2 linked regions of the Planctomyces sp. SH-PL62 genome follow. The protein of the gene in region 2 binds, or shares a complex with, the protein of the main gene of each other region. Links are inferred from orthologs where the notes say so. Each region holds a gene or a part of one and is shown on either strand. Other genes may lie near its edges. The genes, in order: rny and VT85_RS01805.

What was found.
Region 1: VT85_RS01805 (region 2) and rny share a complex: the UniProt entries of both Bacillus subtilis proteins name them as parts of the possible RNA degradosome complex. The link is inferred for Planctomyces sp. SH-PL62 from one-to-one orthologs.

What each region holds. Positions count from the first base shown.
Region 1 is NZ_CP011273.1:4,940,122-4,947,086, reverse strand. The notes cover bases 4,109-6,965. They hold rny (ribonuclease Y), read right to left. Parts: upstream 6,381-6,965; coding sequence 4,836-6,380; downstream 4,109-4,835. Other genes in these bases: VT85_RS19035 (DUF1579 domain-containing protein), read right to left, coding at 6,693-6,965; VT85_RS28640 (hypothetical protein), read left to right, coding at 4,616-4,879; VT85_RS19050 (YmdB family metallophosphoesterase), read right to left, coding at 4,109-4,447. Also shown: VT85_RS28645 (hypothetical protein), read left to right, coding at 453-1,619; VT85_RS19060 (lysophospholipid acyltransferase family protein), read left to right, coding at 1,862-2,548; VT85_RS19055 (aminoglycoside phosphotransferase family protein), read left to right, coding at 2,545-3,555; more of VT85_RS19050, read right to left, coding at 3,557-4,108. UniProt on the Bacillus subtilis protein: Endoribonuclease that initiates mRNA decay. Initiates the decay of all SAM-dependent riboswitches, such as yitJ riboswitch. Involved in processing of the gapA operon mRNA, it cleaves between cggR and gapA.
Region 2 is NZ_CP011273.1:466,400-472,707, forward strand. The notes cover bases 3,376-6,308. They hold VT85_RS01805 (6-phosphofructokinase), read right to left. Parts: upstream 5,389-6,308; coding sequence 4,363-5,388; downstream 3,376-4,362. Other genes in these bases: VT85_RS01800 (tetratricopeptide repeat protein), read left to right, coding at 3,376-4,235; dinB (DNA polymerase IV), read left to right, coding at 5,785-6,308. Also shown: VT85_RS01790 (DUF1559 domain-containing protein), read left to right, coding at 446-1,468; VT85_RS01795 (hypothetical protein), read left to right, coding at 1,590-2,777; more of VT85_RS01800, read left to right, coding at 2,970-3,375. UniProt on the Bacillus subtilis protein: Catalyzes the phosphorylation of D-fructose 6-phosphate to fructose 1,6-bisphosphate by ATP, the first committing step of glycolysis.

The sequences.
Region 1 (6,965 bases), 4.5 Mb from region 2 along the record:
ATCGGCTGAGCCGTCTCTAGGGCCGTCGATGACGACGGTCGTGCGGATTGTCGGCCGCGTGTCGATTGTTTCAATTACATGGCCGATTGTAAAAACCTCCCTGTGAGGCTAGGCCAGGCTCAGATCGGGATCGCGGATGATTTTGAGTTTTGACCGTGAGCGTCGATGGACGTAAACAGCTTGACGAAAGGAGTTTCCGGACTCGTTCGGAAAGCTGGTTCTTGGGTTTGGCCGAAAATCAGCTCGTCTCCCGGCGTTTCGGCCCGCTCGTTGCTAGAAGAGAGGAATGTCCTGCGGAACGGCACGACGAGGACGTCGGTGCGAGGCTTCCGCCGGAACGGCCATCAAAGCACCCGGGGTCGGCGATAAGGCCAGCGGCGAATGGCTGATAGCAAACAGATCGGTCGAGCCGTTCATGGATGACGGCTTGAAGGCTGAACAGGGAGGTTCGCATGAATGGAATCAGGACGCTGACAGGTGGGATCGCGGCATGGGTGGCCCTGTCCTGCTCGGCTGCGGCTGCGCCGTTGTCCTGGTTCGATTCTCAAGCCACGTTGACCGCCTGGTATGCCAATCAGTTGAGTACCGCGGGCAACATCTACGCCCCGCCGACCTCCGCCAACGCGATCACGAATCTGCCGGCGAGCTTTTACTATCGCCCGACAAGCCCCCCCGTCGCGGCACCGGTCGCCGCGCCCGTCCCCGTCTCCGCGGCTTTGATTCCGGTCGCCGCCCCCGCGATCCCGAACGTGGACAAGCCGGTGATCTCGGCCGCCGCGGTCTCCTCGACGATCAACGCCACGCCGGCCGCCCTCACGTACACCCGACAGCCGACCTTCGGGGCCACGACCTCCACGGCTGACGCGTTCATCAACCTGGGGGGCCAGCCCTACGCCGAGGCCTCCTCGCTGACCGTGGGCGACCCGAAGCCGTGGTATCAGAGCCCGGCCGCGATCGCGGCGTTCGGCGGCACGCCCACGGCGGACCAGCAGGCGGGCTTCGCGAACGACGTTCTCAGCAAGGTGGAGCGGACGTTCCAGCTCAGCGGGATCGACGTCAAGCTGACGAGCGACCCGGGCGTTCCCGCCTCGCACATGATGAGCGTCGTCTCGGGGGCCTCGTACAGCGCCAACCCCGACGCGATCGGCATCACCAGCGTCGGCGACGACGGCTTCAGCTTCATCGACAAGCTCAACTACGCCAGCAACGCCGACCAGCTCTCCTGGGCCGTAGCCCACAACGTGGCGCACGAGCTGATGCACGCCTTCGGCGTCGGCGACCATCCCGACCAGACCGGCGACTACATCGACGCGGCGGTCGCCAACTGGAATCTGCTGACCGACCCTAACACCAAGTTCAGCCCCGCGGCCGTATCGCTGATGAAGACCCTGAGCAACGGCGCCAGCTCGGAGACGGTCGGGGCGGAGCTGCTCAAGACCGGCCTCCTGGCGGCCCAGTGCGGCTGTGGGTTCTGCGACTCCATGACGGGGTTCGGCATCGACGGCGCCCAGGTCCTGGCCTCGGCCGTTCCGGAGCCCTCCACCGTGGCCGTCTGGATCCTGGCCGGGCTTGGCGGGGGGCTGACCCTCCGGCGTCACGGTCGTCGGCAGGCCGCCTGATCTGCATACCCCTCGTCACCGGCCGGCTTCGCCCTCGTCCGGCTCTTGACCCAGGCCCCTGGAAGATGGTCCGATGAGGGACGTCCATAATATGGAACGTCCCTTGTCACGTTTATCCAACCGGCTGTGCCGTCATGAGCGTCTGGGTCCCGATCGGTCTGACCATCGTACTCCTCCTGATTCCCGCCTTGTTGAGCCCCGGCCGACGTCCGTCGCCTCGCGTCTCGAGGCCGGGTGAGATCGTGCCGAGCCTCCTGCCCATCTGGTGGCTGACCCGCTTCTACACCCGATCCTTGCACCGCCTGCGATCCAACGGCTGGGCCCCGCTCCCCGAACGCGGGGCGGCCATCCTGATCGCCAACCATACCTGCTGCATCGACCATCTCCTTCTGCAATCGCGATGCCGTCGGGTCCTGGGATTCATGATCGCCAAGGAAATGTACGATCTACCGATCGTCCATTCGTTCTGCCTCCTGACGGAATGCATCCCGGTGAATCGCGACGGCCGGGACATCCAGGCGACCCGCGCCGCCCTGCGGACGTTGGCGGAGGGGAAGGTCCTGCCGATCTTCCCTGAAGGTCGGATCACGCCCGAGTCGGGCCGAAGGCTCGGGCCGATGAGGGCGGGGGCGGCGTTCATCGCGGTCCGGTCGGGGGTTCCGGTCGTCCCCGCGTTCATCTCGGGGACGCCGGCGACGATCGACATCGGCCCGGCGCTCTGGTCGCCGTCGCGCTCTCGCGTCATGTTCGGCGAGCCGCTCGACCTCTCCGACTTCCACCCGTCCCAGGCCGCCGATAAAGACGTTCTCGCGCGCGTCTGCGAGCGGTTCGATCAGGCCCTCCGCGATCTCCAGGAGCGGAGCTTCCGCGAGTTCGGCGGGGTCCCGGCGCGGATCGAGGAGCCTGCCGGGATGGGGCCGGTCGAGTGACCCCCCTCGGACTCGTCGACCTGTTCGACCGCTATCCTCCCTCCGAACGCCCCCTCGAATCGCCCACTGCGCTGAGCGCCGCCGGCGGCCTCAGCGGCTCGCTCCTCTGGCGTTACCGATCGACGAACGGCGACCGCCTGGCCCGCGCCTGGCCGCCGACGACCGGGCTCGATCGCGTCGAGAGGATCCACGCCTGGCTTCGCCTGCTCGCCGATCTCCCGTTCGTCCCCCGGCCGATCCACATGCTCCTCGGGGAGACGGCGGTCTCGCTGAGGGGCTGTTGCTGGGAGGTGGTCCCCTGGCTTCCCGGCGCCGCCGTCGCCGGATCGCTCCCTACCGCCGCCAGGGTCCGCGCCGCCTTCGGGGCGCTGGCGGAAGTCCATGTACGGATCGCGCGGGTCGACGCCCGTCACGGCGAGAGTCCCGGCCTGGCCGTCCGTCGGGACGAGCTGGACCGCCTGGCGCGGGGGGGCTTCGAAGCGATCGCAAGGGCCCTGGAAGCGCGATCGGACGACTCGCTTGCGGGGCCTGCGTCCACCTGGCTGGAGCTGGCGCGTCGTGTCGCGCCGGTGGTTTTGGCGTCGACGTGGAAGGCGAGTCGGGCCGCGCTCCCGTTGCAGCCTTGCCTCCGCGACGCCCGTCCGGAGCACTTCCTCTTCGTCGGCGACGCCCTGACCGGCCTCGTCGATTACGGGGCGATGGACGTGGAGTCCGTCGCGGCCGACCTGGCCCGGCTCTGGGGGGAGTGGCTCCCCGGCGGCGAGGGCGAGGCGTTGCGCGCCGAGGGGCTCGCGGAGTATCGGCGGATTCGGCCCGTGGGAGCGGCGGAGCTTGAGGCGGCCGTCGCGTTCGAGGAGCTGGCCGACGTGCTCATCGCCGAGCGCTGGATTCGCTGGCGGTATCTCGAAGGCCGTCGATTCGACGACGAACGGGCGTTCGACGACGGGATCGCCCGAGGGCTCTCGCGGCTTCGAGGGCTCGCCGGCCGACGCGGCCTGGGAGCCTGATTCAGCCGCGAGGCCCTATCGGTCCCGAGCCGGAAGGGTCGGCGAGTTGGTCGGCCGCGCCGGTGAGGATCCGCCGCGCCTCGTCCTGATTGATGCTCACGCGCTGGATCGCCAGGGCGCGGCCGCTCTCGGGGTCGATCGAGATCAGGGCGCCGTTCAGCCGAGGGTCGCCGGTGGCCACGTCGAAATGGGTCGGGACGGAGGAGAGCGTCGCGGCCAGGACTCGGTCGTAACGTCGGCCCAAAATCCCGTCGTGAGGCCCACTCATGCCGACGTCGCTCTGGAAGGCCGTGCCGCCGGGGAGGACCTGCTCGTCCGCCGTGGCGACGTGGGTGTGGGTGCCCAGGACGGCCGAGACGCGGCCGTCGAGGTAGCGACCCAGGAGTTGCTTGTCGCTGGTGGCCTCGGCGTGGAAGTCGACGAAGACGACCCGGACGCCGGGGCCGATCTGGTCCAGGAGCCGGTCGGCGGCGCGGAAGGGACAGTCGACGGGCTTCATGAAGGTCCGCCCCAGCAACGAGAAGACGGCCACCGTCGTGCCGTCGCGGGCCTCGACGATCGCGAGGTCCGGGCCGGGGGCCTCGGGGGGCAGATTGGCGGGCTTGAGGACCCGGTCCGATCGGTCGAAGACCTGATGGATCTCATCCTTGCGGTAGACGTGGTCCCCCATCGTCAGGACGTCGGCCCCCGCCTCGGTCAACTCCTCGAAGCAGCGCAGGGTGAGCCCCGAGCCCCCCGCCGAGTTCTCGGCGTTGCAGACCACCAGTCCGATCCCCCATCGCGGGATCAGCCTGGGGAGCAACTGCGCGACGATCTTGCGACCCGGGGCCCCGACGACGTCGCCGATGAACAGGATCTTCAGGGGGGACTTGCGTGCCGGATCGGTCGCCATGGGAACCTTCTCGATCGATGAAGACGAGGCCTCTGGAGTCGGTTTCGGATGTTGCTCTTTGGATGCCTTGACCTGTCGGACGATCCGTCGCGCGTCGGGATCTCGAACCGTCGATCATCGCATGACGAGGCCCGGCCGGGAAGCGTCGTGCAGGCGCGGAACCGAGCGATGACGAGGTCCGTCCAACAGGAGGCCAGGCTCCGACGGCGGGCCGACCGACGGCGGGCCGACGTGTACGTCTCGACCCTCCGGCGGTACGTCGAGGCGATGGGGGGGAAGCTCTCCATCACGGCCGAGTTCCCGGACGGTCCGCCCGTCCGGGTCAAGCAGTTCGGCGACTGGCGCCGAGAGCCGGACGAGGGCGGCCCCGAGCCTGTCGGGGGGGCGTTCAGCGGGCGTATTCGACGTTTCGGGTCTCGCGGAGGACGGTGACCTTGACCTCGCCGGGGTAGGTCAACTGGGACTGGATGGCCTTGGCGATCTCGCGGCAGAGGGTCGCGGCGGAGGGGTCGTCGACCTGTCGGCTGTCGACCATGACGCGGACTTCGCGGCCGGCCTGGATGGCGTAGGCCTGCTCGACGCCGGGGAATCCCAGGGCGAGCGATTCCAGCTCCTCCAGGCGGCGGACGTACTTCTCCAGCGTCTCCCGGCGGGCTCCGGGCCGGCTGGCGCTGACGGCGTCGGCGGCGGCGACGAGCACGGTGTAGGGGGCGTCGACGCGGAGGTCGTCGTGGTGGCCGAGGGCGGCATGGGTGACCTCCTTGCCCTCGCCGTAGCGCCTGAGAAGCTCGGCGCCCACGGCGGGGTGGCCCCCTTCCATCTCGTGATCGGCCGCCTTGCCGAGGTCGTGCAGGAGGCCGCAGCGGCGGCCGAGGGCGCCGTCGAGGCCGATCTCCTCGGCCATCATGCCGGCGAGGAAGGCCACCTCGATCGAGTGCCGCAGGACGTTCTGCGAGTAGCTGGTGCGGAACTTGAGCTTGCCCAGGTAGTCCAGGATCTTGTCGTGGAGGCCCACGACGTCCACCTCGCGGGCGGCGTCGCGGCCGACCTTGCGAATGTGCTCGTCCATCTCGTCGTGGGTGTCCTTGACGATCTCCTCGATGCGGGAGGGGTGGATGCGGCCGTCCTGGATGAGCCGTTCCAGGGCGAGCTTGGCGACCTCCCGGCGGACGTTGTCGAAGCCGGTGACGATCACGACGCCGGGGGTGTCGTCCACGATCACGTCGACGCCGGTCGCCTTTTCGAAGGCCCGGATGTTGCGGCCCTCGCGGCCGATGATCCGGCCCTTCATCTCGTCGTTGGGGATGTCGACGGTGCTGACGGTGATCTCGGCGGTGTGGGACGCCGCGAAGCGCTGGATGGCCACGGCCAGGATCTCGACCGCACGCTCCCTGGAGGTCTCCCGCACCTTGGCCTCGTGCCGGAGGATCCGTTCGCCCGCTTCGCCCCGCAGGTCTTCCTCGACCCGGGCCAGCAGCAGCTGACGGGCCTCCTCGGGCGCGAGGCCGCCGATCCGTTGCAATTCCTCCAGGCGTCGGGCTTCGAGCCGATCCGTGGCGAGCCGACGCTCCTGGATCTCGGATTCCTGATCGGCCTGGCGGCGGCGGACGTCTTCGAGCTGCCGTTCCTTGTCGTTGAGGAGGTCGAGCCGCTGGTCCAGCAGGTCTCCACGCTTTTCCAGCCGGCGTTCCTGCTCGCGGAGGTCGCGCCGGGTCTCCTCCATCTCCGCTTCCAGGGCGTGGCGGTGGCGGAGCGCGTCCTCCTTGGAGGCGAGGTCCGCCTGCATCCGGATGGTCTCGGCTTCGCGGTGGGCGTTGCTGAGGATCTGTTCGACGAGCCCTCGGGCGGTCGTCGCCCGGTGCCGGGCCGAAACGTAGAAGGCGGCCCAGGCGCCAAGGACTCCCAGGATCAGCCCGATCAGGCCTCCAGTCATCTGTCCGTACACGCCGGCCGGCCTTTCCAGGTCTGATTCGCGACGACTTCCGTCCGGTCGAGCCGGCGTCCGGTCACCCTTCGGGCCCGACCTTCGATGGAGGTCTCGCTGAAGGGACGGGAGGGGGCGAGCCCTGGGCGAACCACGGGGCGAGTCCGACTCCGCAAGCGCGGAAGGCTCGGACGCGCGTCTGCGCGGAACGACCCCCGCGTCTGATCGACGCCCGAGGCCCGGCCTCTACTTTATCAGAAGGGCGGGGCGGGTCAATCGCCCGCCGATCCGCCCCCGCCCCCTGCCTCGCGGGGGTCGCGGTCATTTGGCCCTGCGACGATAGGTCATCTGGAGGATCTTGAGATACTCCCCCTGGGTCTCGTCGTTCTTCAGGAGGAACGTGAATTCCCGCTCGTCGTCCCCCTTGAGGACGGTCACGGTCTTCACGTCGTAGGGTTTGCCGGTGCGGGGGTCTGTCGACTTGCCGAAGCTCGTGAGGGTCTTCGCGGCCTGGTCGTAATCCCCCTCCAGGATCATCATGTGAGGGTCCGTCGAGTCGACCCAGACGTCGATGAATTTCTTCTTGTCCGGGTC
Region 2 (6,308 bases):
TCTCGTTTGGGCTCGTCGGGCCGGGGGGGCGGGAATGGCGGGCCTCATTTCCACGAATCCTTAACTCCGGAGAAGGAATCGTTGGCGAGCCGCCCGGCCGGGGCGACGTGAGTTGGCGAGGGCCTGCGACGCTCGGCGCGCAACGGTCCCTGAAATTAAGGATGCCGCCGACTTGGCGATCAGGTGCGCCGGCGGATGGAATTTCCACGCAGAGCCCGCCCCCCTCGGGCCAGGCGAGGCGATGGTTCTCGGATAGGTCACTGGGCGTCGTCGCTCCTGGGGTCTCGCCGAACGGCCTCGATCGGGCGAATGGGGATCAGGGCCGGGGATGGTCCGGCTGCGATGAAATCCCTTTCAACTTCCCGGCTCGCAATTGACATGACGGCCCGTGGAGCCATCCTTTGATGTAAGCGTGACATGTTTGAATGTCGAACCCACGATTCGGATGCCCCGAAGGCGTCCCCGCCCGAATCCGGTGGTCGCTATGCTCGACGCCGAGTCGATCAGGATTCGTGGACAGGCCGGGCCCCTCTCGGCTCGCCTCGGGTTCACGTTGATCGAGATCCTCGTCGCCCTGTTGATCATCGGCGTCCTGGTCGCGTTCGTGATCCCGGCGGTCCTCTCCGCGCGACGGGCGGCGGCGCGGGCGCAATGTCTCTCGAATCTGAAGCAGGTCGGCATCGCCCTCGAGTCGTACAACGGCCTGCACCACCGATTCGCCCCCGCCTTGCGCTACCCCAACGGGGCCGTCCTCACGCAGCTCTCCCCGTTCCCGGCGCTCTTGCCGGGCCTGGAGCAGCAGGCCCTGTTCGACGCCGTCAATTTCGCATTCCTGGAGGGGGATTCCCCCGAGTCTCCGACGATCGAGAACCGGACCGTCCGGGGCGTCAGGCTGGGGGTCTTGCTGTGCCCCGCCGACGGCGTCGCGGAACGGGGGTCCAATTACCGCTTCAACCGCGGCGTGTTCAACAACAAGGCCGGCCCTCCGGTCTACGACGGCCCATTCGGGCTCGGCGTCGTCCCGACCGCCGCGGCCGTCAGCGACGGCCTCTCGCGCACGGCGTTCGTCAGCGAGCGGATTTCGGGGGATTTTTCCACGAACGCCCCGGCCGGCGGACGGAACGTCAAGCGGCCTCTCAACGACCTGGGGGCCAACACCTCGGACGAGGATTATGCTCGCCTCTGCCTCCAATCCAGGCCCGACGCCTGGATCTGGAGGTCGGGGCGATACTGGTTCTATTCGGGCGACTTGAACACCTTGTACAGCCATTTCGGCTCGCCCAACGACGCGCGGCCGTCCTGCGGCTGGGACGGTCTGCGCGAGTGGGTCTGCATCGGCCTCAATCCGCCGCGCTCGTTCCATGGGGGGGTGGGCGTCCTGTTCGGGGACGGGCATGTGGAAACGGTCGCCGACGGCGTCGACGGCAAGGTCTGGCGGGCGCTCGGGACCCACGCCGCGAAGGACTGACGGCGGCCGCGCTCGGTACGGCGGGAGCCCCCCAGTCGCCAGGCTCCCGCGCTCGAAAGTCTCGCCCCCCGGATCGTTGCGTTTCTTCACGGTGCGTTGGCGACACGCGCGGGAGGCTGGGATGACGATCCTGTATCTGGTGGCGCTGGTGGGCTGGCAAGGCGCGGCGCCTGGGCCGATCGAATCGTTCCGGGCCAACTTCGCGGCGATCGGGGCCGAGGGGGACTACGAGTACCGATCGGGCAGGCTGCCCAGCGAGCTTTTCGAGGTCGGTGCCGCCCGGCTGAAGGACGCGGTGACCTTCGCCGACGAGGAACCGCGAGTGATCTCGGGGTCGTGGGCCAGCTATGGAGGGGTCGAGTGGTTCTTGCAGGATCCGCCGACGGATTCGGCCGGCGCGTCGGCGGGGGCGAGATCCGGCGCGTCGGCTTCCTCGCGCGACCCGGGGCCCGGCCTGGAGTTGCTTTCCGACGGCTGGGTCGTGGCCAGGCTCGACCTCGGGGAGGCTGACGACGCTCCCGGAGGCACGATCGTCGAGGCCTCGTACGAACCGACGGGCGGTGTGATCTCGCGCGCGAAGGGCCCCTTCGTCTGGTGGGAGTGTTCCCTGAGCGCGATGCTCGCGCTTCGCTTCGACGGGGCGACGCCCGAACTCGGGCGCCTGGAGTTGGACGGCGCCCCGCTGGAAGTCGAGACCTACATCAAGCCGAACCCGTCCGGCTGGGTGAAGATGGAGGTCGCCTACGACCCCCGGATCGGCTTCCTGCCTCGACGGACTCGCTTCATCACCCTGGAGGGGAAGAAAGCCTACGTGCGAGAGTGGCGGCTCGTGGACCATCGCCGGAGCGACGACGGGGGGGTCGTGCCTCTGGAATGGATCAGCGGCCTGTTCCAGTACGACGATTTCGTCGGCTCGTATCCGTCGTACGACGCCTCCACGAAACTCCGTCGCGAGGAGGCGGTCGTCGGGGGGAGCCATTTCCGCCTGACTTCATTCAGGAACCGCCATGAGCCTACGGCCCTGACCCATCTGACGGGGCGCGTGACCCTGGCCTGCGCCGGCGGGGAGAAGCGCCTCGGCGGCACGCCCGCCCGGTTGACGCTCGCCGACGTCCGGCAAAGCCTGGGACGGGGCCTGACCCGCCCGGTCCGGTCGCCGCCGCCGATCTCCGTGGACCTGGAGGAACGCGATCGGTTCAGCCAGCCCCGAAGCGGTCGCTCCTGGACCCTCCCTGCGATGCTCTTGGCGGCCGGCCTGTCGGGCTTCATCCTCGTCTGGAAGCTGCGGACTCACCGGGCGGCTCTGTAGAAGAAGGCAGCGCCGTCGTGGTGGAAGGCCAGGTCGAGCGAGCAGTCGGAGTCCTTGACGACGAGCGCCAGACCCCCGGACCGAGCCGACGCCGAAGGATCCGAGCTGGGCCGTGATTGCCGCCTGCTCCGAGTTCGATTACTCTTGATGCGAAGTGAATGAGGGGATGGCTGCTGGCTGAGGAGGGGAGCGATGAGCGGCACGGTGCGGACGGCGGCGTGGGCGCTGGCGACGGTGTGGGTCGTCGCGACGGTGGTCGGGATCGTCGTCTCCGGCTCAAGCGGGCGATTGCAGGACGGGCCGCCGAAGCCCATCGTCAAGGGGCCGCCGATCTCCCAGGCTGAGGCTCTGGAGTTCGGCGAGGGCCTGGCCGACGCCTTGGCGAGACTCGACGCCAAGGCGGTCGAGGAGGCGATCGACCTGAACGCGTTGATGGAGGCCGCCTCCGAAGGCGTCAAGGCTCCCCCCCGGTTCCGGGAGGAGTTTTATCGCGGGACCCGGAACGCCCTGGAGCGCAACGGCCATACCATCTTCATCGAGTTTCGACCGGTGGTCGAGGCCGGCGCCGTGTTGCGCGCCACGCAGGGAATCGAGTGGGAGGGCCGACCCGCTTTCGTCCTCCGGGTGCTTCCGGCGGATGGGGGCGTCGCTTATTCCGTGTTTATCCTGGATCGCCGGCCGGACGGTCGAATTCGGGCTGTGGATCACTACTCGCTGGCCGTTGGCGAACCGACCTCGCAGGTGATCCGTCGTCTTTATCAGGCTGGCGTCGCGCAGGCCAACCGTGGGCTCCTCGACCGCCTTATGGGAAAGGAACAGCCGCTCATCAAGCACATGGACGACACCGTGCGCATGGCCGCCGCCAATCGTGAGGGGCGGTCGCAGGAGGTCCTGACGATCTACGACGCCCTCCCCGAGGAGTTGAAGAACGAGAAGATCTTTCAGGTAGGCCGGTTCAACGCGGCCCAGAAAATCGGCGACGAGGCCAAGTACCTGGAGGTGATCCAGGATTTCGCCCGACGCTTCCCGGGCGACCCCGCCTGCGATCTCCTGCTGCTGGACGGCTACGTCCTGATGAATCAGCCGGAGAAAGCCCTGGAGTGCGTGGACAGGCTGGAGAAGGTGCTGGGCAAGGACGCATACCTCAAGGTGCTGCGAGGGGGCGTTCTGACGCTCCTGAAGCGGCCCGACGACGCCATCGCGGCCTACCGCGCGGCGATCGCCGAGGAGCCGGATCTGTGGCCCGCCTACGACGCCCTGCTCGTCGTGACCCTGGAACAAAAGCAGTTCGAGGAGTTGGCGAAGCTCCTCGACTCTCTGGAGTCTCAGTTCGAGGAAGATGCCTTCGACCTGTTGAATCTCGACGGATTCACTGAGTTTTTCGACTCGCCCGAAGGCAAGGCGTGGACGGAGAAGCGCGACAAGCCGAAGTCCGACGACGAGGCGCCGAAGCCGTGACGTCCGACCCGTCTTGACGATGTCTGTTCCGCGAATCGCCCAGGGCGCAGGACTCTTCCACCCGACCGAGGCGGGCGAGGCGATCAATGCGTTGGTCGTGGAGTTGCGACTCGCGGATTCGCTCGCATCAGTAGAAGAAGGCGGCGGCGTCCTGGTAGAAGGCGAGGTCGAGGGGGCGGGTGGCGAGGACGGCGGAGTCGAGGGGGACGTCGGCGATCTGGGACCCGGCGAGGGTCAGGACGGCGCCGAAGCGTCGGCGGAGGACGAGTTCGGCGGCGGCGAGGCCCATGCGGGTGGCGAGCACGCGGTCGTGGGCGGTCGGGGCCCCCCCGCGCTGGAGGTGGCCCAGGACGACCGTGCGGGTCTCGACGCGGAGCTGGCGGTCGATGACGTCGGCGATCAGGGCCCCGACGCCCCCCATCTTCGGGTGGCCGAAGACCTCGGCGTCGAGCACGGCGCCGGGGGCGTCCTGATACCGGGCGCCCTCGGCGACGACCACGATGGCGTGGTTCTTGGCGGTCCCTTGCAGCCGCTTGAGGGCGACGATCAGGTGGGGGACGTCGATGGGGACCTCGGGGACCAGGACGTAATCGGCCCCCACGGCCATCCCGGCGAAGCAGGCGAGCCAGCCCGTGTTGCGGCCCATCGTCTCGACGACGATCACGCGACGATGGCTCTCCGCCGTGGTGCGCAGCCGCTCGACCGACTCGACGACGACGTTCACCGCCGTGTCGAAACCGAACGAGAAGTCGGCCAGCATCAGGTCGTTGTCGATCGTCTTGGGGACGCCGACGATCGGGATCTGGAAGTCGTTGATCAGCCTCGCGGCCACCCCCAGCGTGTCGTCGCCGCCGATGACCACGAGCGCGTCGAGCCCCGCCTCCACGAAGTTGCGGCGCAGCCTGGGAACGTCGGCATCGGGGTTCTTGTACGGGTTGGTGCGCGACGAGCCGAGGATGGTCCCCCCCCGGCCCACCAGCGAGTCCACGTCGTGCGGCTCCAGCGGGCGGTAGGTCCCGCGCACGAGCCCTCGCCAGCCTTCCAGGACCCCCACGCACGTCCCGCCCGCGTCCGAGATCCGTCGCACGACGGCCCGGATCACGGCGTTCAAGCCGGGGCAGTCCCCGCCTCCCGTCAGCAATCCGACTTTCATGGGTCGCCGTCCGTTGTCACCAGTCCGTCAAGCCGGCGCTTCCGCCCGCGATATGGCCCTCCGTCGAAGCTATCACGCCCCGCCGCCCCCGGCCAGCCGACGTGCCGGAAAAGCGGCGACCACATGCCCATGCCCGATCGTCGAGCGGCAGCAAGGCCGACGGGCGGGATCACGTCTCACGTCGCCCAAGGTCGGATGACTCCGCCATCGTCTCGACCCCTGTACGCGCGTGAACATTCCTGTGGTAGAGTTCTGAGCCGGGTTTCACGAACGTCGCGATCATTCCAGCCTGCCGGAATCGTGCCGGATGACGAGGGCGACGGACGTGCGGTCGAAGAATTCGAGGACGTGAACGTGGCCGGGGCGGAACGGCAGCGGAAGATCATTCACATCGACATGGACGCGTTCTACGCGTCCGTCGAGCAACGTGACGATCCTGAGCTTCGCGGCAAGCCCGTCGCGGTCGGCGGGGCTCGCGAGCGAGGCGTCGTGGCGGCCGCGAGCTACGAGGCCCGCCGGTTCGGCGTCCGGTCCGCCATGCCCTCGGTCACGGCGAAGCGGAAGTGCCCAGGGCTCATCTTCGTGAAGCCGCGGTTCGACGTCTATCGTGACATCTCCCGCCAGATCCGCGCGATCTTCGCCGAATACACGCCGCTCATCGAGCCCCTCTCGCTCGACGAGGCCTACCTCGACGTCACCGAGAACCTGAAGGGCATGCGTTCGGCGACCGAGATCGCCGAGGAGATCCGCGCGAGGATCCGCGCCGAGACGGGACTGACCGCGTCCGCGGGCGTTTCTTACAACAAGTTCCTCGCGAAGATCGCATCGGACGAGCGGAAGCCCGACGGCCTGTTCGTCATCAGGCCGGATCACGGGCCGGCGTTCGTCGAGGCCCTACCCGTGGGGAAATTCCACGGGAT